DNA from 3 places in the Neobacillus sp. Fa239 genome. Region 1 is predicted to be linked to each of the others. Evidence: a T-box and tRNA genes for the amino acid it is inferred to sense, from the RefSeq annotation. Region 1 holds a T-box; the other regions hold tRNA genes.
The links. The T-box of region 1 lies ahead of thrS (threonine--tRNA ligase). A T-box ahead of a tRNA ligase gene usually reads a tRNA of that ligase, here a tRNA-Thr.
Positions count from the first base shown of each region.

Region 2: it encodes a tRNA-Thr, which carries the amino acid that the T-box ahead of thrS (threonine--tRNA ligase) is inferred to sense. The anticodon was not compared.
Region 3: it encodes a tRNA-Thr, which carries the amino acid that the T-box ahead of thrS (threonine--tRNA ligase) is inferred to sense. The anticodon was not compared.

Region 1 covers NZ_AP041611.1:4,327,818-4,338,179, reverse strand. Annotated here, with positions in the region: gene mutM (DNA-formamidopyrimidine glycosylase) at 1-259, shown strand, start outside; gene ytaF (sporulation membrane protein YtaF) at 327-965, shown strand; gene coaE (dephospho-CoA kinase) at 985-1,584, shown strand; gene ACZ5XR_RS21475 (glyceraldehyde-3-phosphate dehydrogenase) at 1,948-2,979, shown strand; gene speD (adenosylmethionine decarboxylase) at 3,308-3,682, shown strand; gene ACZ5XR_RS21465 (hypothetical protein) at 3,794-4,192, shown strand; gene nrdR (transcriptional regulator NrdR) at 4,279-4,740, shown strand; gene ACZ5XR_RS21455 (replication initiation and membrane attachment family protein) at 4,797-6,170, shown strand; gene dnaI (primosomal protein DnaI) at 6,185-7,114, shown strand; gene ACZ5XR_RS21445 (putative sporulation protein YtxC) at 7,244-8,122, shown strand; T-box leader at 8,220-8,460, shown strand; gene thrS (threonine--tRNA ligase) at 8,509-10,362, shown strand, end outside.
Region 2 covers NZ_AP041611.1:765,722-776,083, reverse strand. Annotated here, with positions in the region: gene ACZ5XR_RS03680 (PrkA family serine protein kinase) at 1-1,182, opposite strand, end outside; gene trmL (tRNA (uridine(34)/cytosine(34)/5-carboxymethylaminomethyluridine(34)-2'-O)-methyltransferase TrmL) at 1,515-1,988, opposite strand; gene ACZ5XR_RS03670 (amidase domain-containing protein) at 2,042-2,911, opposite strand; gene queG (tRNA epoxyqueuosine(34) reductase QueG) at 2,987-4,120, opposite strand; gene ACZ5XR_RS03660 (B3/B4 domain-containing protein) at 4,199-4,870, shown strand; tRNA gene ACZ5XR_RS03655 (tRNA-Gly) at 4,949-5,022, opposite strand; gene ACZ5XR_RS03650 (alpha/beta hydrolase) at 5,202-6,146, opposite strand; gene ACZ5XR_RS03645 (hypothetical protein) at 6,403-6,930, opposite strand; gene ACZ5XR_RS03640 (hypothetical protein) at 7,149-7,346, opposite strand; tRNA gene ACZ5XR_RS03635 (tRNA-Leu) at 7,471-7,551, opposite strand; tRNA gene ACZ5XR_RS03630 (tRNA-Leu) at 7,575-7,660, opposite strand; tRNA gene ACZ5XR_RS03625 (tRNA-Cys) at 7,707-7,780, opposite strand; tRNA gene ACZ5XR_RS03620 (tRNA-Gly) at 7,789-7,863, opposite strand; tRNA gene ACZ5XR_RS03615 (tRNA-Gln) at 7,868-7,942, opposite strand; tRNA gene ACZ5XR_RS03610 (tRNA-His) at 7,981-8,056, opposite strand; tRNA gene ACZ5XR_RS03605 (tRNA-Trp) at 8,072-8,145, opposite strand; tRNA gene ACZ5XR_RS03600 (tRNA-Tyr) at 8,185-8,269, opposite strand; tRNA gene ACZ5XR_RS03595 (tRNA-Thr) at 8,302-8,374, opposite strand; tRNA gene ACZ5XR_RS03590 (tRNA-Phe) at 8,392-8,467, opposite strand; tRNA gene ACZ5XR_RS03585 (tRNA-Asp) at 8,474-8,550, opposite strand; tRNA gene ACZ5XR_RS03580 (tRNA-Met) at 8,554-8,627, opposite strand; tRNA gene ACZ5XR_RS03575 (tRNA-Val) at 8,637-8,712, opposite strand; tRNA gene ACZ5XR_RS03570 (tRNA-Glu) at 8,752-8,826, opposite strand; tRNA gene ACZ5XR_RS03565 (tRNA-Ser) at 8,843-8,934, opposite strand; tRNA gene ACZ5XR_RS03560 (tRNA-Asn) at 8,942-9,016, opposite strand; rRNA gene rrf (5S ribosomal RNA) at 9,031-9,147, opposite strand; rRNA gene ACZ5XR_RS03550 (23S ribosomal RNA) at 9,277-10,362, opposite strand, start outside.
Region 3 covers NZ_AP041611.1:4,466,511-4,476,872, reverse strand. Annotated here, with positions in the region: rRNA gene ACZ5XR_RS22240 (23S ribosomal RNA) at 1-1,157, shown strand, start outside; rRNA gene rrf (5S ribosomal RNA) at 1,287-1,403, shown strand; tRNA gene ACZ5XR_RS22230 (tRNA-Val) at 1,413-1,488, shown strand; tRNA gene ACZ5XR_RS22225 (tRNA-Thr) at 1,527-1,602, shown strand; tRNA gene ACZ5XR_RS22220 (tRNA-Lys) at 1,613-1,688, shown strand; tRNA gene ACZ5XR_RS22215 (tRNA-Leu) at 1,723-1,807, shown strand; tRNA gene ACZ5XR_RS22210 (tRNA-Gly) at 1,822-1,896, shown strand; tRNA gene ACZ5XR_RS22205 (tRNA-Leu) at 1,902-1,990, shown strand; tRNA gene ACZ5XR_RS22200 (tRNA-Arg) at 2,026-2,102, shown strand; tRNA gene ACZ5XR_RS22195 (tRNA-Pro) at 2,112-2,188, shown strand; tRNA gene ACZ5XR_RS22190 (tRNA-Ala) at 2,207-2,282, shown strand; tRNA gene ACZ5XR_RS22185 (tRNA-Met) at 2,304-2,380, shown strand; tRNA gene ACZ5XR_RS22180 (tRNA-Ile) at 2,413-2,489, shown strand; tRNA gene ACZ5XR_RS22175 (tRNA-Ser) at 2,508-2,600, shown strand; tRNA gene ACZ5XR_RS22170 (tRNA-Met) at 2,643-2,716, shown strand; tRNA gene ACZ5XR_RS22165 (tRNA-Asp) at 2,720-2,796, shown strand; tRNA gene ACZ5XR_RS22160 (tRNA-Phe) at 2,803-2,878, shown strand; tRNA gene ACZ5XR_RS22155 (tRNA-His) at 2,905-2,980, shown strand; tRNA gene ACZ5XR_RS22150 (tRNA-Gly) at 2,989-3,062, shown strand; tRNA gene ACZ5XR_RS22145 (tRNA-Ile) at 3,067-3,143, shown strand; tRNA gene ACZ5XR_RS22140 (tRNA-Asn) at 3,179-3,250, shown strand; tRNA gene ACZ5XR_RS22135 (tRNA-Ser) at 3,258-3,348, shown strand; tRNA gene ACZ5XR_RS22130 (tRNA-Glu) at 3,359-3,430, shown strand; gene glgB (1,4-alpha-glucan branching protein GlgB) at 4,119-6,065, shown strand; gene ACZ5XR_RS22120 (glucose-1-phosphate adenylyltransferase) at 6,007-7,152, shown strand; gene ACZ5XR_RS22115 (GlgC family sugar phosphate nucleotidyltransferase) at 7,173-8,204, shown strand; gene glgA (glycogen synthase GlgA) at 8,201-9,652, shown strand; gene ACZ5XR_RS22105 (glycogen/starch/alpha-glucan phosphorylase) at 9,642-10,362, shown strand, end outside.

The sequences.
Region 1 (10,362 bases):
AATCGCCAACACTATAAATAATGAAGAAATCGCTCTTCTTCATCAGGAGATTATTGACACTTTAACTGAAGCAGTTAAAAAAGGCGGAAGTACCATCCGTTCATATGTCAATTCTCAAGGAGAGATCGGCATGTTTCAGCTTGAATTATACGCCTATGGCCGGAAAGGACAGGCCTGTAAAAAATGCGGCACCCCGCTTGAAAAAACAACTGTAGGGGGCAGAGGCACACATTTTTGCCCGAATTGCCAAAAGATATAACGCAGCACAAAGGATAGGCTCCTTCCATATACTATCGTAGTGATTGATAGGAAGGAGCCTTTAATCAATGGTTCAATTGTTCTCACTTATCTTACTGGCTTTTGCCCTCAGTCTCGATAGCTGTAGCGTAGGATTCACCTACGGATTGAGGAAAATGGTAATGCCGTTTAAATCTGTGCTTATTATCGCTTGCTGCGCAGGCAGTTCCTTAATGCTAGCCGTGGCAATTGGACATGGTCTGGCAAAAATATTATCACCGAATATAACGGCAGGACTTGGAGGGTGCATACTTATCGGTCTTGGTGCCGGAGTGATATATCAATATTTTCGGCCGGAAAAAGAGAAAGAGGCGCAAAACCAAGAAAAAACAATTCTTAACTTTGAAATCCGCTCACTTGGTATTGCAATCAATATTTTAAAAAAACCATTGTCTGCTGATTTTGACCAATCAGGCACCATTACGGGAGTAGAGGCGTTAGCACTCGGCTTTGCCTTGTCATTGGATTCTTTTGGTGCTGGGATTGGTGCGGCTATGCTGGGGTTTTCTCCCTACTATTTAGCCCTTGCTGTAGCGGTTATGAGCCCTTCATTTGTTCTTTTGGGGATAAAAATCGGCACTTTTTTTCATAGATTCGAGTGGATTCAAAAGTTTACCTTTTTACCGGGGGTTCTGTTAATAATTATAGGTATATGGAAATTATTGTGAATGAGAAAGGGAAAAGAGCATGTCCATTGTAATCGGGTTAACAGGCGGAATTGCCAGTGGAAAGAGTACAGTATCAAATTTGTTGAAGGAAATGAATATACCAGTGATCGATGCCGATGTGGAAGCACGCCTGGCCGTTGAAAAAGGAGAACCAGCCTATTTCAAAATCGTCAAAGAATTCGGTTCGGATATATTAATGCCGAACGAACAAATTGACCGACAAAAATTAGGTTCCATCATTTTTCATCATAACGATAAGAGGCAGCTTTTAAACGAGATTGTTCACCCAGAAGTTAGAAATAGAATGAAAAAGCAAATCAAGGAAGCGACTGAACTTGGCAAGGGAATCATCGTTCTGGATATCCCTCTATTATTTGAAAGTAAATTAACCTATATGGTCGATAAAACGATCCTTGTATTCGTGGATAAAAATGTGCAGCTTAAGAGATTAATGGAGCGAAACAATCTATCACGAGAAGAGGCAGAGGCAAGAATAAACTCGCAAATGCCCCTTTCTGAAAAAGTCGCTTTAGCTGATGAAGTCATCAATAATAATGGTTCAATAAACGAAACTAAAAAACAGTTAATGGACATTTTAATCAATTGGGGAATAGCTTAAATGAGAAGGGAAACCTTCTCTTTTTTGTTGTGTTAAAGGTTGTGTGTTCAATAACAATGATGATTGGAGCGGAACGCACTCGACTCCTGCGGGATAGAGAGGTCACTGGAGACCTCCCCGCGGAAAGCGAGTGCCTCGTGACAGGCAAAAGACAGCCTGTCCCTGCGATGATTATTCTAGGAAGCTTTCCTTAGTGCAGCCGAAATCGACAGGTACCTTTAACAAAAACCAAATGTGAAATGTCTGAATAGTAAAACATTAAAAAATCCGCAGATTACTTATCACATTTTAACTTTAATATGTTATACTAATTACAAGAAAACAAGTTAACAGTATAACACTAATGCGGAAGGGGCCGTAAAAATGAAAGCAAGAGTTGCCATAAATGGTTTTGGGAGAATAGGAAGGATGGTTTTTAGAAAAGCAATCCTTGAAAATAAACTTGAGATTGTAGCGATTAATGCGAGCTATCCTGCTGAAACATTAGCTCATTTACTTAGATATGATACGAATCACGGACCTTTTGAGGGTGAAGTCATCTCATTAGATAATGAGTTAATCGTAAATGGAAAAAGAATTAAGTTATTAGATAATCGTAATCCAGAAGAACTGCCATGGAAAGAATTAAACATAGATGTTGTCATTGAAGCTACAGGCAAATTCAATTCTCGGGAAAAGGCAGCCCTTCACTTGGATGCCGGAGCCAAGAAAGTGATTTTAACTGCGCCTGGGAAAGATGAAGATGTTACGATTGTCATGGGCGTCAATGAAGAAATGCTCAATGTAGACATTCATGATATCATCTCCAACGCTTCATGTACGACAAACTGTCTTGCACCAGTTGCGAAGGTATTGGACGAAACGTTTGGGATCGAAAGCGGCTTAATGACTACCATCCATGCTTATACAAATGACCAGCATAATATTGATAATCCACATAAAGATCTAAGAAGAGCACGCGCATGCGGACAATCTATTATCCCGACCACAACAGGTGCTGCCAAGGCTTTATCACTTGTATTACCGCAGCTAAAAGGGAAATTGCATGGTATGGCCCTTCGTGTTCCAACACCTAATGTATCGCTTGTCGATTTAGTAGTAGACCTTAAACAAGATGTAACAGTAGATGACATTAATAATGCATTTGTAGAAGCAGCACATGGGTCATTAAAAGGAATTTTGGATTTTACAATGGAACCGCTTGTTTCAGTCGATTTTAATACAAATGAGCATTCTGCCATTATTGATGGTTTATCAACGATGGTTATGGGAACAAGGAAGGTTAAAGTTTTAGCATGGTATGATAATGAGTGGGGTTATTCTTCAAGAGTAGTTGACCTAACCCTATTTGTAGCTGCTGAAATGGCGAAAACGACTCAAGTGAAAGTTGGGTAGCATACAAAAAAACTGCTGTCGAATGGCAGCAGTTTTTTTGTTTATTCTTTAAAATTCTACATAAATTAGAGCATATCTCCAGGTGCTGTCCACCTTTAGCCTATCAATAAAACTAGCCCAAAAAAATTTTTTTCATTTTGATAGGTTGCAAAAAAAATATAAACAAAGTATACTAGTCATCGTGAACTTCTTGAAATTAGGTAACGATTAATTACTTAAAGGGTTAGGACCTCTCTGGACTAACTTTCCCCCGTGGTAATTGCTCCTGTACCGTCAATAACAGGATTTCAAGAATGAAGCGGAAAAAGGTTAGAGGGGGAAATTGAATATGGAAACAATGGGTAGACACGTAATCTCTGAATTATGGGGATGCGATTTTGAAAAATTGAATGATATGGATTTTATTGAACAAACTTTTGTTGAGGCGGCTCTTAAGTCAGGTGCAGAAATTCGCGAAGTTGCTTTCCATAAATTTGCTCCACAAGGCGTGAGCGGTGTTGTGATCATCTCTGAATCACACTTAACCATTCACAGCTTTCCAGAACATGGATATGCAAGCATTGATGTGTATACATGCGGCGATTTAAATCCGAATATTGCAGCCGACTATATTGCTGAAGCTTTAAATGCAGAAACCCGTGAAAATATTGAAATCCCGCGTGGTATGGGTCCTGTTCAAGTAAAACAGGCGAAAGTTCTTTAATTCTAAAATATATGTAAATGAATTGACAAGGGGTGTATACGAATACACTCCTTTTTATTTTATTTACGCTTTATTATAATAAAGTTAAAGTGATTTTTTTGGAGGAATACTATGGCTATCTTTGGAAATGTATTTTTGAGATTTAGCAAGCAAATTGAGACTTCAGATCGACAAGCGGATGAATTGTTGAAAACACATTATTATAAGGCAACTTTTAATCAGCTTTTTCAATCGGTTGAGCATGTATTCAGCGGGGATGCGGATTGCCGGATTACTACTGTATCAAAGGAGCATGGAGAAATGGCCGTTGAAATAAATAAACCGTTCCCTTGCTTTTTAATAATCACTGTTGTATCGGTCAAGCCAATGGAAACAGCAGTGGATTTTATTCTTTCCACTGATAAATTCTCCCTTACCGGGGTTTATCCTGTTTTAAGAAAGCGAATCATTGCCTATTACGACAAGCTTAACAAAGTGCATACATACGTTGGAACAGCTAAAAACCATTAATAGTTCTACTTGTCTTACCTTATTCTTTTTAATAAGATATTGGTAAGAGGCTTGTTTTGCCTAGTTAGATTTGGAGCTGATTAACAATGAAGTGCCCAACATGTTTTAATTATGGTACACGTGTACTTGATTCTCGGCCGGTTGATGATGGACGGGCAACACGGCGCAGACGGGAATGTGAGGAATGTGGTTATCGTTTTACCACTTTTGAGAAAATAGAAGAGATCCCATTAATTGTTGTGAAGAAGGAAGGAACTCGGGAAGAGTTCAGCCGAGATAAAATTTTGAGAGGCTTAATCAAAGCCTGTGAAAAGCGTCCTGTTGCGTTAAAGGAATTGGAAGACATCACCCATGGTGTTGAAAAAGAACTGAGAAATCAAGGCATATCTGAGATTAAAAGTGAATTTATCGGCGAAATGGTCATGGACAGGCTTGCCCGGGTTGATGAAGTTGCCTATGTCCGTTTTGCCTCTGTATACCGTCAATTTAAGGATATTAATGTTTTTATTGAAGAATTAAAGGAACTGATTAACAAAGAGAAATCATAAGGAGCTAAAGCATTCTTTGGCTTCTTTTTCCACTTATAGAGAAAGAGGTGGTAACGATGGCGCAGCATTGGCAGGAGATCGTTCCTATTGACCGTTATATCGTAAGTGCTAATGGACTTCTGCATGATTATGACCGAAAAGTGCTGACCTTTTTGTATCAGCCTTTAATCGGGTCTGCATGCTTTAGTTTGTATATGACGCTTTGGTCGGAATTAGAGGAAAATCGATTATGGTCAGAATCCTCTTCCCATCACTTATTAATGAACCTATTAGGTCTAAATCTAAAAGATATTTATGAAGCAAGATTAAAGCTTGAGGGAATTGGACTTTTAAAGACATTTGTAAAGACGGAAGAAGATGAGCGTTCCTTCATTTATGAACTGCACCCTCCGTTAACCCCCGAACAATTTTTTTTGGATGGGATGCTTAACATCTATTTATATCGAAAGATTGGCAAGAACCATTTTGCACGGCTCAAACGTTTTTTTAGCGACCAACAATTGCCAGTGGATGATAGGTTTATGGACATCACAAAGGCCTTTCAGGAAGTTTTTAGCTCGGCCACTCCGGGGAGCCTTCAATATCATCAAGATCTTTCAGCTGAACTAACTGCAGATGGCCAAAAGCAGTTTATTGGCAGGCAGGATCAAAAAACCATTCAAATCGATTCGAGTTTCTTTGATTTTGAATTACTGTCAGCTGGTTTAAATGAATCACTCGTCCCCAAAAAGGCACTCACTTCAAAAGTGAAAAATGTGATTAGCAATCTGGCGTTTTTATACCAAATAGATGCAATTGAAATGAAAAACTTCATTTTGGGCGCAATGAATGAGCATGAAGAAATTGATATAGAGGAATTGAGAAAAGGGGTTCGTGATTGGTATCAATTTGTTAATTATGACCAGCTTCCGAGCCTTATAAACCGAACCCAGCCTGTAATCCATCAAGTTCAGTTAACCGAACCGAAAACACAGGAAGAAAAATTGATTCGTTATTATGAAACTACTTCCCCTTTAACGGTTTTTAAGGAGCTTTCAGGTGGTGTGGAGCCATCAAATGCTAATTTGGAAATTCTAGAGGAAATTATGATTAAGTACAAGCTTTCACCCGGGGTTGTGAATGTATTGATACAGGTTGTCATGATTAAATCCGATATGAAGTTTACCAAGGGATTTGTCGATTCAATCGCCAGTCATTGGGCCCGAAAGCAATTGAAAACGGTGAAGGAAGCTATGGAATTTGCAAAGAAAGATGAAGTATCTCGGGCAGAAAACAAAAAGGCTGGAAGAGGATCGAATAGAAAGCCAATTCGGAAAGAGCTGCTTCCAGACTGGTTTGATAAGGAAAAACAAAAGAAGACAGAAAAGAGTCCGGACTTAGAGGCTAAAAAACGAGATATAGATGAAATGCTTAAGGCATTAGACGAATAGAGGTGAGGTGACTTATGGAGAAGATAAACCAAACGTTAAAAAGGTTAGCCTCAAATAACGATTTCCAAAAACGATATGAAAAAATGCGTCAAGAAACCTTAGAACATCCTGACATTAAGGATTTTATTATAAAGAATCAACATGCCATTACAAAAGACTTAATTGACAGAAGCTTAGGAAAGCTTTATGAATATACAAACCAAAGCAAGGCTTGCAATAAATGTGAAAACCTTGAAAACTGCATCAATATGATGAAGGGCTATCAGCCTGAATTGTTTTTAACAAGAAATTCTATAGATGTTAGATACGAACGCTGTCCAAGAAAAATAATGCATGATGAAAAACGAAAAAATGAGAGTTTGATTAAGAGTCTATATGTGCCGAAAGACATTTTAAATGCCACTTTTGAAGACTTTATACGTGATGAAGACAGAATCGATGCTTTTCAAAAGACCCTCGCATTTTTATTGGCATATGAACAGGGAAAACAAACAAAAGGCTTATATTTATATGGTGAATTTGGGGTTGGGAAATCCTATTTGTTAGGTGCAATTGCCAATAAGCTCGCTCAAAAACAAATTTCATCGATGATTGTTTATGTCCCTGAACTTCTTCGCGAGATGAAAAGCTCTATTGCTGACTCAACCTTAAATGAAAAAATTGAGGCACTCAAAAAAGAACCGATCTTAATGTTGGATGATATTGGGGCGGAAGCAATGTCAAGCTGGACAAGAGATGAGGTTTTAGGACCGATTCTCCAATTTAGAATGCTTGAAAATCTTCCGACCTTTTTCACCTCCAATTTTGATTTTCAAGGATTAGAACACCATTTAACTTATAGCCAGCGTGGTGAAGAAGAAAGAATGAAAGCACGAAGAATTATGGAAAGAATAAAGACCATAAGTGAGCCGGTACTTGTTGATGGGCCAAATCGAAGAAGATAATTTAAATAATGAAGAAAAGGGCTGCCAGCGAAAACCGCGGCAGTCCTTTTTCTTTTTTGCGAACTTCTAAATTGGTCAAGTCCCCCATATATATTAGAAACCAGAAAATCGGTACGAGGGGGGATTTGGTTGGCAGAAATCATCTTCCAAAGTAAGATGGATGCACAGCGGTTTTATAATCATTTGCTAAAATGCTTACAAAATAAATTTGATAATCAATTTATTCTTCTTTATGAAGATCGATATATAGTAAAAATTATTGAAGGCGGTTTATCCAATCAAACCTTTGAAAAGATCAAAGAAGCATTTTGGGAGTTTATTGTTCATATAAAACGAGACGATTGGTATAGGGAAATTTTGAATAATCAATATTTATATGAGGACCCGGATGAGCAGCAGCAAATTATTGATATTATTTATTCCATTCAAGATGGGTATCGAAAGGAATTAGCGGTCTTTTTAAAGGACTCTGGAGAAGAGCCAAAAATCAAGGAAGCCATCAGCCAAATATTTCAAGAAAATATTTCCTTTTCATTTGATTCATTTTTCAAATTCCGCTTGCGTCCCTATTTGCAATTGCTTGAAAGCTATGTAGAAATTTCTATTGATGAATATAAAATGGAACAGGAATACCAGATGTTTGTTCAAACACTTCGAGAGTTTTTAGCGGGAAGAAAACCGATGATGAATATACTTCATTTGTTGTTTGATGAGGAGATTACCTTTTTCAATGAGGATCTTCTGGAATTGAAAAGGGCTGAACTCACAAAAATGATTGACCGTAAATTATTGTTTAATCATCCGATTTATGTTGACTCTGCATCCATTGCACCACTTTTATCACTCGCACCAACATCGATTTTTATTTACACGAAGGATTCTGAGGCACCGCTTATCCGCACCATTAAAAATATTTTTGAAGAAAGAGTAACGATTAAATCCTTTGAAACACTTCGAAAAATAAGAATGGCAGAGGGGACATCAGATATTTCTGAACATCATGCATAAAATAAAAAAATATTGCCAAAATAATAATTATGGTGTAAATGTCCCTTGATTTTTAAAAATGAAATCATTATAATAACCTACATAGCAAATTATTACAGTAAAAGTAATGATAAGGATAAGAGTATTTCTTTACGGTTACAAGAGAGGGAGGTCAAAGGCTGGAAGCCTCCTATCACGGAATAAATACTTACCACCTTTAAACTTCAGCAGTGAACGTCTGTTTAAGAGATCAGTAATTGTTGACGGTCAACAACCGTTATTTGTCCAAAGTCATTTTTATCTTTTTTAAAAATGAAAAATTGGGTGGAACCACGTGTTAATCATAACTCGTCCCTTTTCCAGGGACGGGTTTTTTATTTTTATCAAAAATGATTGGAGGAATTGTTATGTCAGACGTTGTAAAATTATCGTTTCCTGATGGAGCAGTAAAGGAGTTTTCAAAAGGAACAACAACGGAAGATGTTGCCGTATCTATCAGCCCGGGCCTGAAGAAAAAAGCGATTGCCGGTAAATGGAATGGCCAAATGTTCGATCTTCGCCGTCCGATCCTTGAAGACGGTTCAATAGAAATTGTAACGCCTGATTCTGGGGAGGCTTTGGAAGTTCTCCGTCACAGCACTGCCCATTTAATGGCACAGGCAGTTAAACGACTCTATCCTCAAGTAAATCTTGGTGTAGGTCCGGTTATTGAAGGCGGGTTTTACTACGATATGGATCTTGAGGAGTCATTAACACCAGAAGATCTTCCAAAAATCGAAAAGGAAATGGCGAAAATCGTAAATGAAAACCTTGAGATTATTCGCAAGGAAGTCAGTCGTGACGAAGCCGTCCAGCTTTTTAAAGAAATGGATGATCCATACAAGCTTGAACTAATTGAAGCCATTCCAGCTGAAGAGACTGTAACAATCTATCAGCAGGGTGAATTCCTGGATCTTTGCCGCGGTGTCCATGTTCCGTCAACTGGAAAAATTAAAGAGTTTAAACTTTTGAGCATTGCCGGTGCCTATTGGCGCGGTGACAGCAACAATAAAATGCTCCAGCGGGTTTATGGAACTGCGTTTTTCAAAAAAGAAGAACTGGCAGAGCACCTTCGTTTGCTTGAAGAGGCAAAAGAGCGGGACCACCGCAAGATCGGAAAAGAATTAAGCCTGTTTACAAATAATCAATTGATCGGCCAGGGGCTTCCGCTCTGGATGCCAAAAGGGGCAACAATCCGCCGAATTATCGAGCGATATATTGTCGATAAAGAAGTAAGCCTTGGTTATGATCATGTGTATACTCCGATAATGGGAAGCGTTGATCTTTATAAAACATCAGGACACTGGGACCATTACCATGAAGACATGTTCCCAGTTATGGAAATGGATAATGAGCAATTAGTGCTTCGGCCGATGAACTGCCCGCATCACATGATGATTTATAAAAATAGCATCCACAGCTATCGTGAACTGCCGATTCGAGTTGCAGAGTTGGGAACAATGCATCGTTATGAAATGTCAGGCGCATTATCTGGTTTGCAGCGTGTCCGAGGAATGACGCTAAATGATGCTCATATTTTTGTCCGTCCAGATCAAATTAAAGAAGAATTCCAACGGGTTGTTCGTTTAGTACTGGATGTTTATAAAGACTTTGATATTAGTGATTATTCCTTCCGCTTATCCTATCGTGATCCGCTAGATAAGGAAAAATACTTTGATGATGATGCAATGTGGGAAAAAGCGCAAAGCATGTTGAAGGAAGCGATGGATGATCTTGGACTGGATTATTTTGAAGCTGAAGGGGAAGCGGCCTTTTATGGTCCGAAACTTGATGTTCAGGTCAGAACTGCATTAGGTAAAGATGAAACACTCTCCACTGTCCAATTGGATTTCTTATTACCTGAGCGATTTGACTTAACTTATGTTGGCGAGGATGGCAAGCAGCACCGCCCAGTTGTTATTCACCGAGGGGTTGTTTCAACGATGGAGCGATTCGTTGCTTACCTAATTGAAGAATATAAGGGAGCATTCCCGACATGGCTCGCACCTGTTCAAGTTCAAGTCATACCGGTATCACCAGAAGCACATTATGACTATGCCAGGAAAGTACAGGATCAGTTAAAAGCTGAAGGCTTCCGTGTTGAATTGGATGGCCGCAATGAGAAAATCGGCTATAAAATCCGCGAAGCCCAAATGCAAAAAATTCCATATATGCTCGTTATCGGTGATAAAGAAGTGGAAGAAAGCGCTGTGAATGTCCGC
Region 2 (10,362 bases), 2.1 Mb from region 1:
AATGTCAGCTGAATTAAAGCCTTCTACATTTTCTCCATCATATAACCGCATTTTCTTCACTAAGTCGATATCGCCCTTTTTCGGTTCCTTTAAACGAGTCAGAATCGTAAACATCGCTGCCACTCTCAGTGTATGCGGGGCAATGTGTACATCAGACACATCGCTTTCCCTTATCATCTTTTCATAAATCCGCTCTTCTTGTGAAACCTTTAAATTGTATGGAATCGGCATCACAATAATCCTGGAGTGAAGAGCTTCGTTCTTTTTATTTGAAATAAAGGATCGATATTCCGTTTCGTTTGTATGGGCGACGATCAGCTCATCCGCGCTGATTAACGCAAATCTGCCCGCTTTGAAATTTCCCTCTTGGGTTAATGATAGTAAATGCCACAGGAATTTCTCATCACATTTCAACATTTCCTGGAATTCCATCATTCCACGGTTTGCTTTATTAAGCTCTCCATCAAAACGATAGGCTCTTGGGTCAGATTCTGACCCGAACTCGGCGATGGTTGAAAAATCAATGCTTCCTGTCAAATCGGCAATATCCTGTGATTTTGGATCAGATGGGCTGAACGTACCGATCCCTGTTCGTTTATCCTCAGAGAAGAAGATTCTTTCCACTAAAACATCTTCAATTCTTCCTCCATATTCTTGCTCAAGGCGCATCATATTTAGTGGAGAAAGATTTCCTTCAATTCGAATTCCGTATTCTTCATAAAAATCAGATCTGAGATGATGCGGAATTAAGTGCAGCGGGTCTTCATGCATCGGACAGCCCTTTATGGCAAAAACAGAGCCCCTGTCCGTATGGGAATAACTTTCAAGTCCTCTTTTTAGCATGGTAACCAGCGTGGATTTCCCGCCGCTTACCGGGCCCATTAATAACAATATACGTTTTCTGACATCCAGCCTTTTGGCAGCTGGATGGAAATATTCTTCCACAAGCCGCTCCAATGCTTCCTCTAAGCCAAATAATTGATTGTTAAAGAAATTGTACTTCTTCGTCCCTTTTTCTTCTTCAATTCCTGCGTCTTTGATCATATTATATACGCGTGAATGTGCAGATTGTGCTACCCATGGCTTATCCTTTAACAACTCCAAGTAATCAGCAAACGACCCTTCCCAACGAAGTTTTTCCTCTTCTTCACGAAACATCTCGATTTTTTTTAAAATATCCATAAGGCCCTCCCCCTGTACTTTATCAGAGACGATTAATATACTCTATGCGCTTGATTCTTTGAACATGCGTAACCAAGACGTATTCGTGTCTATCTTTTTTGTTTTATCCTTAGGAATATTTACCTTTTCATTTTTTAAAGTTAGGATATAATAAAATTATATGTTCACTAATTTAAAAAATTAATGTGGGAGGAATACATAAACATGCACACATTTATCGTTATTTTGGTCATGATCGCCTTTTTAGCCGCCATCTTTACAGCTGGATATAACGACAAACCGGGCGCAAATAAATAAGCAAAAAAAGAGACCGATTCTGGCCTCTTTTCTTTTTATTTTAAATTAGGATAGTCCTGCTGCCGCAATGCTTCGTAGATTAAGATGGCTGCGGTATTGGACAGGTTTAAGGAGCGAATATTATCATTCATTGGGATTCTTAAGCTGACCTCTTTATTATTTTCAATAACATCCTTTGGAAGCCCCGTTGTTTCACGACCAAAAATAAAGTAGTACTCCTTATTTGGATCGCTATAATCAAAGGAAGAATGTGGCTTTTGGCCAAATTTGGTCAAATAAAAAAACTCGCCGCCGGCATTTTTTTCATAAAAATCATCTAAGGAATCGTAATAAACAATATTAACGAATTCCCAATAATCTAATCCAGCCCGCTTTAACATTTTATCATCAGTAGAAAATCCTAATGGACGGATTAAATGTAAAGTGGCACCTGTTCCTGCACAGGTTCTGGCAATATTCCCTGTATTTGATGGAATCTGTGGCTGATATAATACTACATGCACTGACACGTTTACTCACCTCATAAGCCATTATACCGACTCTGAGTATTGTCTACAAGAAATCAACCAATAATTGAAAAAAACTTATATTTGATATTTGGTGTATAAGCAGAAGAATCTTCATATGCCCAGTATCTTTTCCGGCTATTATACGTATGGGCATTTACTAATGGCATGCCATTAGCATCCTTGCCGGTGACCATCGTATTATGATTGAAGCGGCCATCTCCTTCAAAATCGTAACAAATGATATCACCCAATAGAAGTTGATCAGGACTGCTAACTTCTTTAGCCATTAATCCGCTCTTTGAATTAGCTAAGTATAATCTTAATGAATGTGCCATTGCCCAGCTATAGCTATAATTTTTATATTGCAGCCACCAGCCACTTCCACGCTTCGGAAATCCTCTCATTGGTGCCCCGCCTGATCTAAGGCATTGAGAAATGAAATTGGTACAATCATTTTGAAACTTAATATAGGATGGATTATAGCTATTCCACCACAGTTCCGCATATTGCACAGCTTTCAGTCGATTATATTCATAGTTCAAGCGCTCGGGATTTTCTTCTGAGAGGTCGGGTAGTGCTTCTTCTTGTTTGTCAAAAATATATGGATTGATTTCTTCATCCATTATCAGTACATTCTTATAGAACTTCCCTATTCTTTCTTCAACCTCTTCTTCTAAATAAAGGCTCCCTTTTTGCTTAATTAAGTATTGAAAATGGGTCTCGTATTTGATGGTTTGAAAATCGCCGTCGGTTGTTTCTTCGATTATTTTTCCAGCCGCTTTTACCTTTACGATTTCGGCAGACCGCTTCGCTAATGATTCCTTCTTTTTTTCAGCCTTAGAATAATAATCACTTTCATTTCTTGGGCTCCCAACAAACTGTTGAAGCCGTTTTTGAAATAAATCTTGGAGTAATTCTCGCATGGATTTCCCCCCTTTCCATTCATACATATGAAGGAAAAAGGAATTTAAAAGCAAAAAAAGAGCCAATTCGCTCTTTTATTGTTTATAATAATTAAGGCCTTTTTCAATTTCTTTTTGAACGGTTTCATCATTTTCCTGCCCTTTTGCCTCCAGCAAGGCAGCATAAGCATGGTCCCCGCCGATTTTTCCAAGAGCCCATGCCGCTGTTCCTTTCGTAACAGGGCTTGGTTCATTCTTCAATACTTCTATTAAATCAGGTACTACCGTATCGTCCTTAAAATGCGCAAGAGCAATGATGGCATTCCGCTGAATCGGCTTTTTCCCGCGCCATGCACCGGAAACATGTCCGAACTTGGCTTTAAATTCACGATTGCTCAATTTCAATATAGGGGTTAACAGAGGTTTCGCTACTTCCGGTTCAGGCTCAATCTCATCATGGAAATGAAACTCTTTTCCTTTATTAACCGGGCAAGCAGTTTGACAGGAATCACATCCATAAACACGATTGCCGATTTTTTCCCTAAATTCGTCAGGTATCAGATCCTTCGTTTGTGTTAAAAAGGAAATACAATGCTTGGCATTGATTTGTCCACCCTGAACCAAAGCACCTGTTGGGCAGGCATCAAGGCATTGCGTACAAGTACCGCATTGGTCCTCCATTGGTGTATCCGGCTCAAAGGGAAGACTCGTTATCATTTCCCCAATATAAACATAAGAGCCAAACTCAGGAGTAATAATCGCACAGTTTTTCCCGCTCCAGCCGATTCCTGCTCTCTGTGCAACAGCGCGGTCAGAAAGTTCACCTGTGTCTACCATGGATTTCAAGCGTGCGCCAGGAGCTTTTTCTAAAATAAAGGCTTCAAGCTTCTTCAATCGATCTCGAAGAACATGATGGTAATCCAATCCCCAAGAGGCTCGAGAAAAAATCCCTCTTCTTTCCCCTTTTTTGCTGACGACTCTAGTTTTCATTTTCGACGGATACGCAATCGCAATCGAGATGATTGATCTTGGTTCCTCCAGAAGCAAAGAAGGATTGGTGCGTTTCTCAATATCCGGCTCCTCAAAACCGGATTGATAGTCTAATTCCTGCTGCCGGATTAATCTATTTTTCAACTCACTAAAGGGATCGGCTGTAGTAAAACCAATTTTATCGATCCCAATTTCCTTACTGTACACAATGAGCTCTTCTTTTAGTTTTATAATATCCACAGGCGGCCTCCCCCTTCATTATTTATTTCATATCCTTTTATGATAAACTATTATTAACGTATTTTGGAGGTGAAAAGCTTGGAAATTACCCTTTCAGCAGCGCTTATCGAGCAGATTTCCAATTTTAAAGCAGGAATTATTGAATATAAAAATATCACGGTCGGAGACTCTCCCCAAATGGTAAAAGGACGGCTCCAGCTTTTCCAAGAGTCCATTTTTTTTGAATTAGAAAACAAGAACGTCACTGATTTACCGGGAATTCAGGAATGGCGCAAAGTGTTTAAAATGCTTGGAAAAGATCCAAACCGTTATCGCCCCTCAAACGAAGCACTAATTCGCAGGGTGCAAAAGCAAAATTACCTTAACCCCGTGCAAAGTGCTATCGATATCAATAATTTCTTCTCCTTACAATATCAAGTACCGATTGGCATTTATGACCTTGACCGGCTAACAGGACCGGTTGAAATCCGAATCGGCCGAAAAGGAGAAGAATATAATGGCTTAAATGGCCGGATTAATTCGTTGGAACATTTGATTATCGCTTGTGACCAACAAGGCCCATTTGGGAGCCCATTCGTGGATTCGGAACGATCACCCGTAACGGAAAAAACAACAAATGCTCTGCAAATCATTTACTTAAGGCCATCGATTGAGCAAGCATCTGCAGAAAAGCTTACCGAATCGTTATTGAATATGTTTGTCCAAGTACATGGTGGTGACGCATCGTTTCGCATTCTTGGATGCTCATAAGGCATCTTTTTTTCAGTAAAAAAAGAAAAACGCAATGCATCGTTCTCTATTGTAACGATACACTGCGTTAGTTATGTATGGAGCGGGTGATGGGAATCGAACCCACTACATCAGCTTGGAAGGCTGAGGTTTTACCAGTAAACTACACCCGCATGGTTAAATGAATAATAATTCATTTCATCTGACGTATATTATAATACATGGTTTGCTAAAATTCGTCAAGGAATTTTACGAAATTTGTCGAAATCCTCACTTGCTTTACCTAGGTGGGTTTACTCTCATCATTAATTTAGAGCTGGTTGATTTTCTTCCAGCTCTCCTTTATACCTTGTTATTTTATGTGAAAATTGATCCAGTTAAGAATGTCCGTCACCACTTCGGCCCTATTTATTTCATTCAATATTTCATGGCGGGCATCTTGATAAAATTTATAGGTTACATCTGTAATTCCAGCCTTTACAAAAGCCTGATAGGTTTTTATAACACCCTTTGTTTTACCTCCAACCGGGTCCTTGCTTCCAGAAATTAAGTAGATTGGAAGATTCAAAGGAATAGCGGCTATATTGGAAGGATGGTTGATAATTTCAAGACCTTCGAGGAGGTCATTGAAAAATCCGGAAGTAAAAACGGCTCCACAAAATGGGTCCTCGATATATTTATCTACTTCCGCTTCATCCCTGCTCAACCAATCAAATTCGGTACGATATGGACGAAACCCTTTATTATAACTGCCAAACGTTAATTTGTTCATCAACGGGCTTGATGTCTTTGCTCCTTTATTAATCATTTCACGCTTCGCAATGATTCTTCCCAGCTTCCCCATCCATCCAGGATCCCCACCTGTTCCTGAAAGAATAACACCCTTTAACACCTCCCCTGATAACTGAATATATCTTCTTGCTAAAAATGATCCCATACTATGACCAAAAAGAATGATGGGAACATCAGGGTTTTCCTTCTTAATAATCGTTGTCAACTGAATTAAGTCCTCTACTGCTTTCTCAAACCCTTGTTCAGCCGCAAAATAGCCCGGACTATTATTCAGTTCCCCCGTTCTTCCATGCCCCCGATGATCATTACCGTAAACATGGATTTTATGAAAAAACAGCTCATTAGCAAATGATTCGTATCTCTGAATATGCTCTGCCATACCGTGGGCGATTTGCACAATGGCACGCGGTGCTTCCTCCTTTTCTGATGCCCACTTACATGCATAAATTTCAGTAGAATCATTGGTTAAGAATGAAAACGAAGATAGAATGACCAGACCGACCACTCCTTTTAAAATCTAGCGATAGATTAAGGTAAGTGCATGGGCTATACATCTAATACAGTTTATTAAATTGAAGTTGGATATATTTCAGCTAAAATAAAATTTAAAGTGGTGCCTGTAAGAGTATCATTTCGGATTTTTACTTTATACTTGTCCCAAAAAAGACCGTCTTAAAAAAGAAACGGTCTAAAGGTTTTCTGAGTGTCAATTAATGCCCATAACGCTTCTTCAACATCATTTCCAGCTAATTAAGGGGATCCTAGTAGTATCGACGAGGTGAGCGGCTGCCAAAAGGGTGAACGTGTTCTAAATCAGCATGGCGGAAGCTAATCATTGGTACTGCATCTTCAAGTGAAAATCCATCGGATGAAAAACCGCCTGTTACACTGACTTGAATTAAATCACCAGGTTTTGTTACATCACCACTAATTGTAACTACCAAGATTTGTGGGTTTGATTGAGTAGCAGCGTCTTTAGTAGAATCGTCTGTTGAATCGTCTGTTGAATCAGCTTCTGTTGGAGGAGTGGATTGTTCGATTTTTTGAGAGAACATGACTGCTGAACTTGGTGCAAGTGTGATTGGAACGGATGGTAGAAGAGCTGTCATTTCTGAAGATGGAAAATTGGAGCCATTTGGGTCGGATACAATTAAAGCTTGATGGATCTCTACATATACTGTTAAAGCTGTTCTGCTAAGATTCGTAAGGGAAATAAATACATGGTTAATAGGATTTCCACTGCTCGTTTTATTTGGTACCAAAAACGGACCTGTTGTAAGTGAAGGCATCGAATTCACCTCCTTTCAAAATGTAATCTATCATTCCATATATTAAATGCAAAAAGTGTTCTATTTGATAGGGACAATTTATATAGTTAATCCGTACATTTTATGTGATTATTTGTAAAAATAATATATGAAGAAATCAAATTTACGGGATTTAAATCTTGTGAGCAATGATATTTCAGGCCATGAAACTTAATTTTGTTAACGATCTTTTGTGATTTTTATATGAAGAATTCTTCTAAGTTATCTATTCTTCTTTTTGAGCATTTTTTGCTAGCGTAGACTCCTTCCTTCTCTGATTTGTAGTCTGAAGCTTGTAGCCTAACACTGGCGACACTTTTGGTTGCTTTCTCTTCTGTATTGTCGCCAATAGGCTTCATAGGCGACAATATCGGCAACTTCTTCATTTTCTTTTCCAATTAAAAAGAAACTCTTTAACTACACATTCTGGTTCAATAACGAAAAAAGCACTCACAAACATTGATTTAACAACATTTGTGAGTGCTTTACAGCGTTTAAATTTAGTTTATCTAAATCTAAAGATACCGGTGGTCGGGGTCGAACCGACACTCCAGAGGAACACGATTTTGAGTCGTGCGCGTCTGCCAATTCCGCCACACCGGCGTAATAAAATTTTAAATAAATAATGCCGAGGACCGGAATCGAACCGGTACGGTAGTCACCTACCGCAGGATTTTAAGTCCTGTGCGCCTGCCAGTTCCGCCACCCCGGCGAAATCTAATTACCTGTTCTAATCCAAAACCCAACATTTATTTAATTGGAGGCGGCAACCGGATTCGAACCGGTGGTAAAGGTTTTGCAGACCTCTGCCTTACCACTTGGCTATGCCGCCGTATTTTATGGAGCGGAAGACGGGATTCGAACCCGCGACCCCCACCTTGGCAAGGTGGTGTTCTACCACTGAACTACTTCCGCAAATTGGCTGGGCTAGCTGGATTTGAACCAACGCATGTCGCAGTCAAAGTGCGATGCCTTACCGCTTGGCTATAGCCCAATAATAATACAATTTATTGAAATATTCAATACTTTTAATGGGGCGACTGATGGGAATCGAACCCACGAATGTCGGAACCACAATCCGATGCGTTAACCACTTCGCCACAATCGCCACAATAAAATCAATTGGCAGGGGTAGTAGGAATCGAACCCACACCAAAGGTTTTGGAGACCTTCGTTCTACCTTTAAACTATACCCCTATGTTATGAAAAGTTATTTTCACTTGTGCGAAAAAAATTTGGTGGAGGGGGACGGATTCGAACCGCCGAACCCCGAGGGAGCGGATTTACAGTCCGCCGCGTTTAGCCACTTCGCTACCCCTCCACATAATATTAACTGAATTTGTCAGCTTAAGGTGCCGACGAGAGGAATCGAACCCCCAACCTACTGATTACGATTCAGTTGCTCTACCAATTGAGCTACATCGGCGTATCTTTTAATCTAAATGGTGGCTCAGGACGGAATCGAACCGCCGACACAAGGATTTTCAGTCCTTTGCTCTACCGACTGAGCTACTGAGCCAACATATGGCGGTCTGGACGGGACTCGAACCCGCGACCTCCTGCGTGACAGGCAGGCATTCTAACCAACTGAACTACCAGACCGAATTGCGGGGACAGGATTTGAACCTGCGACCTTCGGGTTATGAGCCCGACGAGCTACCGGACTGCTCCACCCCGCGACAATATTATGGTGGAGGATGACGGGATCGAACCGCCGACCCTCTGCTTGTAAGGCAGATGCTCTCCCAGCTGAGCTAATCCTCCATTATAATGAAAGTTATTTTCCCTGACGCGAAAAAACTTTGGTGACCCCTACGGGATTCGAACCCGTGTTACCGCCGTGAAAGGGCGGTGTCTTAACCGCTTGACCAAGGGGCCAAAAATAAAAGTATTATGGCGGAGAGCAAGGGATTTGAACCCTTGAGACAGGGTTACCCGCCTACACGATTTCCAATCGTGCTCCTTCGGCCACTCGGACAGCTCTCCATAATAATGGCTCCGCAGGTAGGACTCGAACCTACGACCGATCGGTTAACAGCCGATAGCTCTACCACTGAGCTACTGCGGAATAATGATATAACAGCCTGGCAACGTCCTACTCTCACAGGGGGACAGCCCCCAACTACCATCGGCGCTGAGAAGCTTAACTTCCGTGTTCGGGATGGGAACGGGTGTGACCTTCTCGCCATTATTACCAGACTATTTATCAGACACTATTTTATTATAATGTCTTTTTAGATTTTTTCAAGAGGAAATTTATAAAAATTTCATTCCCTCAAAACTAGATAATGCAGAAGAAGTTTTCGTAAAAATGAGGTAATCTTAAAATTGGTTAAGTCCTCGATCGATTAGTATCAGTCAGCTCCACATGTTGCCACGCTTCCACCTCTGACCTATCAACCTGATCATCTTTCAGGGATCTTACTAGCTTGACGCTATGGGAAATCTCATCTTGAGGGGGGCTTCATGCTTAGATGCTTTCAGCACTTATCCCGTCCGCACATAGCTACCCAGCGATGCCTTTGGCAAGACAACTGGTACACCAGCGGTGCGTCCATCCCGGTCCTCTCGTACTAAGGACAGCTCCTCTCAAATTTCCTGCGCCCACGACGGATAGGGACCGAACTGTCTCACGACGTTCTGAACCCAGCTCGCGTACCGCTTTAATGGGCGAACAGCCCAACCCTTGGGACCGACTACAGCCCCAGGATGCGATGAGCCGACATCGAGGTGCCAAACCTCCCCGTCGATGTGGACTCTTGGGGGAGATAAGCCTGTTATCCCCAGGGTAGCTTTTATCCGTTGAGCGATGGCCCTTCCATGCGGAACCACCGGATCACTAAGCCCGACTTTCGTCCCTGCTCGACTTGTAGGTCTCGCAGTCAAGCTCCCTTATGCCTTTACACTCTGCGAATGATTTCCAACCATTCTGAGGGAACCTTTGGGCGCCTCCGTTACTCTTTAGGAGGCGACCGCCCCAGTCAAACTGCCCACCTGACACTGTCTCCCACCCCGATGAGGGGTGCGGGTTAGAATTTCAATACAGCCAGGGTAGTATCCCACCGACGCCTCCACCGAAGCTGGCGCTCCGGTTTCTCAGGCTCCTACCTATCCTGTACAAGCTGTACCAAAATTCAATATCAGGCTACAGTAAAGCTCCATGGGGTCTTTCCGTCCTGTCGCGGGTAACCTGCATCTTCACAGGTACTATAATTTCACCGAGTCTCTCGTTGAGACAGTGCCCAGATCGTTACGCCTTTCGTGCGGGTCGGAACTTACCCGACAAGGAATTTCGCTACCTTAGGACCGTTATAGTTACGGCCGCCGTTTACTGGGGCTTCGATTCAGAGCTTCGCTTGCGCTAACCCCTCCTCTTAACCTTCCAGCACCGGGCAGGCGTCAGCCCCTATACTT
Region 3 (10,362 bases), 140 kb from region 1:
CGATGAGCCGCAGTGAATAGGCCCAGGCGACTGTTTAGCAAAAACACAGGTCTCTGCGAAGCCGCAAGGCGAAGTATAGGGGCTGACGCCTGCCCGGTGCTGGAAGGTTAAGAGGAGGGGTTAGCGCAAGCGAAGCTCTGAATCGAAGCCCCAGTAAACGGCGGCCGTAACTATAACGGTCCTAAGGTAGCGAAATTCCTTGTCGGGTAAGTTCCGACCCGCACGAAAGGCGTAACGATCTGGGCACTGTCTCAACGAGAGACTCGGTGAAATTATAGTACCTGTGAAGATGCAGGTTACCCGCGACAGGACGGAAAGACCCCATGGAGCTTTACTGTAGCCTGATATTGAATTTTGGTACAGCTTGTACAGGATAGGTAGGAGCCTGAGAAACCGGAGCGCCAGCTTCGGTGGAGGCGTCGGTGGGATACTACCCTGGCTGTATTGAAATTCTAACCCGCACCCCTCATCGGGGTGGGAGACAGTGTCAGGTGGGCAGTTTGACTGGGGCGGTCGCCTCCTAAAGAGTAACGGAGGCGCCCAAAGGTTCCCTCAGAATGGTTGGAAATCATTCGCAGAGTGTAAAGGCATAAGGGAGCTTGACTGCGAGACCTACAAGTCGAGCAGGGACGAAAGTCGGGCTTAGTGATCCGGTGGTTCCGCATGGAAGGGCCATCGCTCAACGGATAAAAGCTACCCTGGGGATAACAGGCTTATCTCCCCCAAGAGTCCACATCGACGGGGAGGTTTGGCACCTCGATGTCGGCTCATCGCATCCTGGGGCTGTAGTCGGTCCCAAGGGTTGGGCTGTTCGCCCATTAAAGCGGTACGCGAGCTGGGTTCAGAACGTCGTGAGACAGTTCGGTCCCTATCCGTCGTGGGCGCAGGAAATTTGAGAGGAGCTGTCCTTAGTACGAGAGGACCGGGATGGACGCACCGCTGGTGTACCAGTTGTCTTGCCAAAGGCATCGCTGGGTAGCTATGTGCGGACGGGATAAGTGCTGAAAGCATCTAAGCATGAAGCCCCCCTCAAGATGAGATTTCCCATAGCGTCAAGCTAGTAAGATCCCTGAAAGATGATCAGGTTGATAGGTCAGAGGTGGAAGCGTGGCAACATGTGGAGCTGACTGATACTAATCGATCGAGGACTTAACCAATTTTAAGATTACCTCGTTTTTACGAAAACTTCTTCTGCATTATCTAGTTTTGAGGGAATGAAATTTTTATAAATTTCCTCTTGAAAAAATCTAAAAAGACATTATAATAAAATAGTGTCTGATAAATAGTCTGGTAATAATGGCGAGAAGGTCACACCCGTTCCCATCCCGAACACGGAAGTTAAGCTTCTCAGCGCCGATGGTAGTTGGGGGATGTCCCCCTGTGAGAGTAGGACATTGCCAGGCTGTATAAATGGAGGATTAGCTCAGCTGGGAGAGCATCTGCCTTACAAGCAGAGGGTCGGCGGTTCGATCCCGTCATCCTCCACCATGATTTTTTCGCGAAAGTGAAAATAATCTTCAATAATTGCCGGTTTAGCTCAATTGGTAGAGCAACTGACTTGTAATCAGTAGGTTGGGGGTTCAAGTCCTCTAGCCGGCACCATTTATTTTTTGAGCCATTAGCTCAGTTGGTAGAGCATCTGACTTTTAATCAGAGGGTCGAAGGTTCGAGTCCTTCATGGCTCACCAGAGTTTTTTGTGAAAGCAAAATAACTTTCAATATGCGGGTGTGGCGGAATTGGCAGACGCACCAGACTTAGGATCTGGCGCCGCAAGGCGTGGGGGTTCGACTCCCTTCACCCGCACCATTTAAATCAATTATGCGGAAGTAGTTCAGTGGTAGAACACCACCTTGCCAAGGTGGGGGTCGCGGGTTCGAATCCCGTCTTCCGCTCCATATTTGCCGGGGTGGCGGAACTGGCAGACGCACAGGACTTAAAATCCTGCGGTAGGTGACTACCGTACCGGTTCGATTCCGGTCCTCGGCACCAGTGTTTTTTCGATAACAAAATCACTTATAAATAATGCGCCCGTAGCTCAATTGGATAGAGCGTCTGACTACGGATCAGAAGGTTATGGGTTCGACTCCTTTCGGGCGCGCCATTATTTTTACGGGAAGTAGCTCAGCTTGGTAGAGCACTTGGTTTGGGACCAAGGGGTCGCAGGTTCGAATCCTGTCTTCCCGACCATCTACTTCACTATATATTGGGGTCTTAGCTCAGCTGGGAGAGCGCCTGCTTTGCACGCAGGAGGTCAGGGGTTCGATCCCCCTAGACTCCACCAATTAAATTTCATTGATACTTTGGCGGTGTAGCTCAGCTGGCTAGAGCGTACGGTTCATACCCGTAAGGTCGGGGGTTCGATCCCCTCCGCCGCTACCAAATGAAATTAGAATTAAATTGTACTTTAACTTGGACCTTTAGCTCAGCTGGTTAGAGCAGACGGCTCATAACCGTCCGGTCGTAGGTTCGAGTCCTACAAGGTCCACCAGTAATTTTCATATAATATGGAGGAATACCCAAGTCCGGCTGAAGGGATCGGTCTTGAAAACCGACAGGCGGGTTAAACCGCGCGGGGGTTCGAATCCCTCTTCCTCCGCCATATTATTTAAACTTCAGCAATGTTAAGTTTCATTTCTATTATCGCGGGGTGGAGCAGTCTGGTAGCTCGTCGGGCTCATAACCCGAAGGTCGCAGGTTCAAATCCTGCCTCCGCAATTTGGTCTGGTAGTTCAGTTGGTTAGAATGCCTGCCTGTCACGCAGGAGGTCGCGGGTTCGAGTCCCGTCCAGACCGCCATATGTTGGCTCAGTAGCTCAGTCGGTAGAGCAAAGGACTGAAAATCCTTGTGTCGGCGGTTCGATTCCGTCCTGAGCCACCATTTAATTTTTTAGATTTAATATCATGGCGATTGTGGCGAAGTGGTTAACGCATCGGATTGTGGTTCCGACATTCGTGGGTTCGATTCCCATCAGTCGCCCCATTAATTTTGCGGGTGTAGTTTACTGGTAAAACCTCAGCCTTCCAAGCTGATGTAGTGGGTTCGATTCCCATCACCCGCTCCAATATGGGCCTATAGCTCAGCTGGTTAGAGCGCACGCCTGATAAGCGTGAGGTCGATGGTTCGAGTCCATTTAGGCCCACCATAGTTTTTGGCAATAGTAAAATAACTTTCCACTATTCCGCAGTAGCTCAGTGGTAGAGCTATCGGCTGTTAACCGATCGGTCGTAGGTTCGAGTCCTACCTGCGGAGCCTTTATAGAGAAGTACCCAAGTGGCTCAAGGGGCGCCCCTGCTAAGGGTGTAGGTCGGGTAACCGGCGCGAGGGTTCGAATCCCTTCTTCTCTGCCATAAATTTATTGGCCCCTTGGTCAAGCGGTTAAGACACCGCCCTTTCACGGCGGTAACACGGGTTCGAATCCCGTAGGGGTCATACGAAAAACCTGATGATAGTATATCATCAGGTTTTTTGTTTGGTTTTATTGCCTGAACCTTCATATTATGAGGAGCTTTGGTTAATAGGTAGACTTCCTAATGCCCGAATCTTGTTTTCAACAGGGGGTTTGGTCAATAGAAGGACTCTCAATTGCCCGAATTATCATCTTAGCAGGGGGTTTGGTCAATAGAAGGACTCCCAATTGCCCGAATTATCATCTTAGCAGGGGTTTTGGTAAATAGGAGTACTCCCAATTGCCCGAATCATCATCTCAGAAGGGGTTTTGGTCAATAGAGCAACTTCCAAATGCCCGAATCATCATTTAAGTAGGAGTATTGGTAAATAAGAAGATTCCCTAATCCCCTAAACCTCATCTCACCATCATAATCCCCTAACACTTCCGAAAAAAAATCCCATTATTTTAATGAATCATGATTCATTTAATCTAGCAGCTTTATTTGTAAGCGCATTCTTCTAAAGAACAAAAATATTTTTTTTGAGAACATTTGTCGAGTTAAGTTAATTTCTTTGTCAATTATTGTTGAATCCCGTCGGATTATCGGAAAAGATGTAAAATAAAATAGTTAATTGTCAGAAAAGATAAAAAAGTATTTCGAGGAATATTGGGAAGTAGGAATTATAATTTAACTTTGAAATACATAATTCATTTGGGAAGAGGAGAGCCATGGCGGTAAATACAATATTTCCTACTGAATATCAGTTGCATTTATTTCATGAAGGAAGTTATTTCCAAAGTCATCAGCTTTTTGGCGCTCATATCTTTAAAGAAACCGACAAAGTGTATACACGTTTTTGTGTTTGGGCCCCTAATGCTCACATGGTAAGGCTGGTAGGGGATTTTAATAACTGGAACGGTAAGGGATATGAATTACAAAAGGTAAATGATGAAGGTGTCTGGATTCTCGTTGTGAATGAGGATCTTGCAGGGAGAATTTATAAATATGAAATTTTCACATCAGCTGGAGAAATCATATTAAAAGCAGATCCGTATGCCTTTTATTCAGAAGTGAGACCCAATACAGCTTCGGTCGTCTATTCATTTGAGGAATATGATTGGCAAGATGAATATTGGATGAATCAAAAGGGAAAAAAGAACTTCCTTTCTGAGCCATCACTTATTTACGAAGTGCATTTGGGGTCATGGAAGAAGAAGGAGAATGGTGATTTCTTTACTTATAAAGAAATTGCTGCGGAACTAATCCCCTATGTTATTGAGCATGGATTTACACATATTGAAATACTTCCCCTTGTTGAGCATCCATTCGATGGTTCATGGGGATACCAGGGAACAGGATATTTTTCTGTTACATCAAGATATGGAGAGCCTATGGATTTTATGTATTTGGTTGACCAATGTCACCAGCATGGAATAGGCGTAATCCTTGATTGGGTACCAGGACATTTTTGTAAGGATGCACATGGTTTATATCGCTTCGATGGCACACATATTTATTCCTATAATGATGTTAATGACAGAGAAAATCATGTTTGGGGAACGGCTAATTTTGATTTAGGAAGAGGCGAGGTTCAAAGTTTCCTCATTTCAAATGCCTTTTTTTGGATGAAATATTACCATATTGATGGGTTTAGGATGGATGCAGTTGCGAATATCATCTATTGGCCAAATTCATCCGGTAAGCAGGAAAATCCATTTGGAATAAATTTTTTGAAAAAGCTTAATAAAGAAATTCATGATCATGATCCTTCCTTTTTAATGATAGGGGAAGATTCCACTGACTTTCCTCAAGTGACTGTTCCCGTCAACCACGGTGGACTGGGCTTTGATTATAAATGGAATATGGGCTGGATGAATGACATTCTTGAATACATGGAAACAGCGCCTTATTCTCGGTCAAAGGTCCATTCAAAGGTTACTTTTTCCCTTTTATATGCTTTTTCAGAAACGTTTATGCTGCCCCTTTCTCATGATGAAGTGGTACATGGGAAAAAATCATTACTAGATAAAATGCCAGGGGAGTATTGGGAGAAATTTGCACAGCTGAGGCTATTGCTTGGGTATATGTTTGCCCACCCCGGGAAAAAGTTATTGTTTATGGGGTTTGAATTAGGGCAATTTGCTGAGTGGAAAGATAAGGAACAGCTGGATTGGAACTTACTGGAATATGACATGCACCAATCATTAAATGAATATGTTAAACAATTAACAAAGCTATATAAACGTTCAAAAGCGTTATATGAATTGGATCATTTATGGGACGGTTTTGAATGGATTGATGCAGATAATTGCGGGCAATCGATTTATTCCTTTATCCGCAGAGGAAAAAAACAAGGTGATTTTTTAATTATTATCGGGAATTTTACAGGCTGCAATTATCAAAATTATCGAATTGGCGTTCCGGCTAAAGGGGAATATCGAGAAATTTTTAATAGTGATCAAGTGGAATTTGGTGGTGCGGGGTTAATGAATAAAAGAACCATCGTATCAACGGATGAGCCCTATCATGGTAAACCATATTCGGTTAATGTGACGATTCCACCCTTCGGTTTTCAGATCTTAAGGCCCGTCAAAAAACGAAAGGAGAGAAAAGGAAATGGGAAAGAAAAAGTGCGTAGCCATGCTGTTGGCAGGAGGGAAAGGAAGCAGACTTAATTCGCTGACAAAGGAACTTGCGAAGCCGGCTGTCCCTTTTGGAGGAAAGTATCGGATTATTGATTTCACTTTAAGTAATTGTTCGAATTCCGGGATTGATACAGTGGGGGTTTTGACTCAATATCAACCACTTTTATTGAATTCTTATATCGGCATCGGCAGTGCCTGGGACCTTGACCGTAAAGATGGAGGGGTAACCGTTTTACCCCCGTACAGTGAATCCTCAGAGGTAAAGTGGTATACAGGAACAGCGAGTGCCATCTATCAAAATCTTAATTATCTAAAGCAATACCAGCCTGAATATGTATTAATCCTTTCAGGCGATCATATTTACAAGATGAATTATGAGAGTATGCTGGAATATCATATTGAAAAACGTGCCGATGTGACAATTTCCCTAATAGAAGTTCCATGGGCAGAGGCAAGCCGCTTTGGGATTATGAGTACGAATAAGGATATGAGGATAACAGAGTTTGAGGAAAAGCCAGGCAGCCCTAAAAATAACCTTGCTTCAATGGGAATTTATATTTTCAGTTGGAATATACTGAAGGAATATTTAGAAATGGATGAACGGAATCCTTATTCAAGTCATGATTTTGGTAAAGATGTTATCCCATTATTACTAGAGGAAAAAAAGAGATTATATGCATATCCATTTAAAGGCTATTGGAAGGATGTTGGAACGGTACATAGTCTTTGGGAAGCCAACATGGATTTATTAAATGAGAAATGTGATCTGGATTTATTTGACCATGGATGGAAAATCTATTCGGTGAATCCGAATCAACCGCCTCAGTATATTTCGCAAAAGGCGGTAATTAAGGAGTCATTGATTAATGAGGGCTGCTCGATTGAAGGAGAAATTGAGAAGTCGGTTTTATTCCAAGGAGTTAGTGTAGGAAAAGGGTCCATCATTAAAGAGTCCGTTATCATGCCAGATGCGATAATCGGTGAGAATGTATTTATTGAGAAAGCGATTGTTCCAGCAGATATAACGATCCCTGACGGAGCTGTTATCCGTTCCCTTGATGATGAAATTGTTCTGGTGACACAAGAATTGTTAAGCGGGTTATATCCTGCTTTTTAAAAAAACAGGAGGGGCTAAAATTGAAAAAAGAGCTTTTGGGAGTAATAGATGCAACAACCTATCATGATGATTTGGAGGACCTTATAACGCATCGATCATTGGCTGCATTGCCGTTTGGGGGCCGTTACCGCATAATTGATTTCGTTTTATCCAATATGGTGAATTCAGGAATTCGCAGTGTCGCTATTTTTCCAAAGCTGCAATACCGTTCATTAATGGATCATCTTGGGTCAGGAAAGAATTGGGATTTAAACCGTAAACGGGATGGACTTTTCTTTTTTCCATCGCCTATTATTGATAATGATAGAAATAAAATTGGGTCATTTGAAAATTTTGCAGCCAATATGGACTATTTTTATCGTAGTTCGCAGGAATATGCCATCATTGCTAATTGCTATACCGTTTTTAACATGGACTTCAGACCATTGTTAGACAGCCATATTCGTTCCGGCTGCGATATAACAGAAATCCACCACGTCGATGGAAGATCACTGGAGATGTATTTGGTCAAAACTTCGCTGCTAATTAAACTGCTTGAAACCAGAAACGAAACTGGATACACCTGTATAAAAGATGTGGTATTAGACATTAACCACAATTATACAATTTGCCATTATGATTATAATGGGTATGCGGTAATGATCGATTCTATCCAAAACTATTATTCTACAAGCTTAAATTTAATGGAATCAGATGTTTGGAAACAATTATTTCTAAAAGAGCAGCCTATCTATACGAAAGTAAAGGATGAGCCGCCGACCAAGTATTTAAAAGGTTCAAATGTGCAGAATGCCATGATAGCCAATGGCTGTTTAATCAGCGGCAACATTGAAAACAGCATCATTTCACGTGGCGTTAAAATAGGCAAAGGTTCGGTTATTAAAAATTGTATTATTATGCAGAAGTGTCAAATTGAAGATAATTGTTTCTTAGATTCAGTTATCCTTGATAAGGATGTAAAAATAGAGGCGGGCACCAAAATTATCGGTACGGCACAAGCACCATATGTGATTCGTAAAGGTTCAAAGCAAGGAGCGTTGATTAATTCGTGAAAGTATTATTTGCTGTATCAGAATGTGGTCCATTTGTAAAATCCGGGGGACTTGCCGATGTTGCCGGTTCTCTTCCAAAAGAGTTAACAAGTCTTGGAACTGATGTAAGAGTGATTCTTCCTAAATATGGGCCAATTGCTGATCATTATAAAAAAGACATGAAAAAAGTAGCTGAATTGACGGTTGCGGTTGGTTGGAGAAACCAATATTGCGGAATTGAAGAACTTGAGTTTCAAGGGGTAACGTATTATTTTATTGATAATGAATACTATTTTAAACGTGAAGGCTTATATGGGTATTACGATGACGGAGAACGATTTGCCTTTTTTAATCGGGCGGTGTTAGAGGCAATAGGACATATCGGGTTCTATCCCGATGTTCTCCATTGCCACGACTGGCATACCGCCATGGTTCCATTTCTGTTAAGAAAAGAATATTACAAGCGAGAAGGGTATGGAAAAATTCGAACTGTTTTTACCATACACAACTTGCAATTCCAGGGGATTTTCCCAAAAGAGGTACTAGAAGACCTGCTTGGACTGGATATCCAGTCCTTTTACGCAGGTCAATTAGAGTTTTTTGGGAACACTAATTTTATGAAAGCTGCTCTTGTTGCGGCTGATAAAATAACAACGGTCAGTCCGACTTATATGCAGGAAATTCAAACACCTGTATATGGCGAAAAGCTTGACGGGCTTCTGAGGGAAAGAAAGGAAGACCTGTTCGGGATTTTAAATGGTATTGATGAGGACTTTTATAATCCGGTAAATGATTCTCTTATCTACCAAACCTATACAGCCAAAGACCATAAAAATAAAGTTGAAAATAAAAAGGAGATTCAAAAGCTTTTTGGACTTCCTCAAGTATCAACGACCCCATTGATGGTAATGATTTCCCGGCTGACAAAGCAAAAAGGACTGGATTTGGTTCAATGTGTTCTCCGTGAAATTCTGCAGGAAGATATTCAAATCATTATCCTTGGAACAGGAGACTATGAGTTTGAAGAATACTTCCGCCAAGCAGCAAGAGTGTATCCGGAAAAGTTAAAAGTCTCTACAGAATTTAATGAACCGCTTGCCCATAAGCTTTATGCGGCTGCCGATTTGTTTTTAATGCCATCCCTTTTTGAGCCATGCGGGTTGGGTCAGTTGATTGCCATGAAATATGGCGCAATTCCGATTGTCCGTGAAACGGGAGGATTAAACGATACGGTTCAGGCATGGAATGAGTTAACAGGAGAAGGAAATGGCTTTTCCTTCCGAAACTTTAATGCGCATGATATGCTTTTCACGATCAGAAGAGCATTAAGCTTTTTCCCTAATAAGGACGTATGGAAACCACTTGTTCAAAGAGCAATGGAAATGGATAATAGCTGGGCTCAATCGGCCTTCCGCTATAATCAGCTATATGCCGAGCTCATCTCAAGGAGTGAAACACATGTTTTCTAGTAAGGAAGAGTTCAAAAAACACTTTTTAATACGGATTGAAATGGTCTGTGGCACGAGCTTTGCAGAAAGCACGGAACGTGACCATTTTCAAACACTGGGAAACATGGTACGTGAGTATGTCAGCAATGACTGGATCAACACAAATGAACGGTACAGGGCTTCAACGGGAAAGCAGGTTTACTACCTTTCCATTGAATATCTTTTGGGGAAGCTTTTAAGGCAAAACTTAATCAATCTTGGGATTGAAGAGGTCGTCTTTGAAGGACTTCAAGAACTCGGTATTGATTTAAGTGAGTTAGAAGAGTTAGAAGCAGATGCTGGTTTAGGAAATGGCGGCTTAGGAAGATTAGCCGCCTGTTTTTTAGATTCCATTGCAACGCTGAACTTGCCGGGACACGGCCATGGAATTCGCTATAAACACGGTTTATTTGAACAAAAGATTGTCGAAGGCTATCAGGTAGAGCTTCCAGAGCAATGGCTGAGGAGCGGAAATGTCTGGGAAATCCGCAAAGCCGATGCTGCTGTCCAAATCCCTTTTTGGGGGAAGGTTGAAGCAAGGATGGAAAATGGACGTCTTGCCTTCCATCATCTTAATGCCGAAACGATTACAGCTGTGCCGCATGATATGCCGGTGATCGGTTATCAAACAGATACCGTAAACACATTAAGACTCTGGAATGCGGAGCCCTCACAATTTCCAATCCATTCGG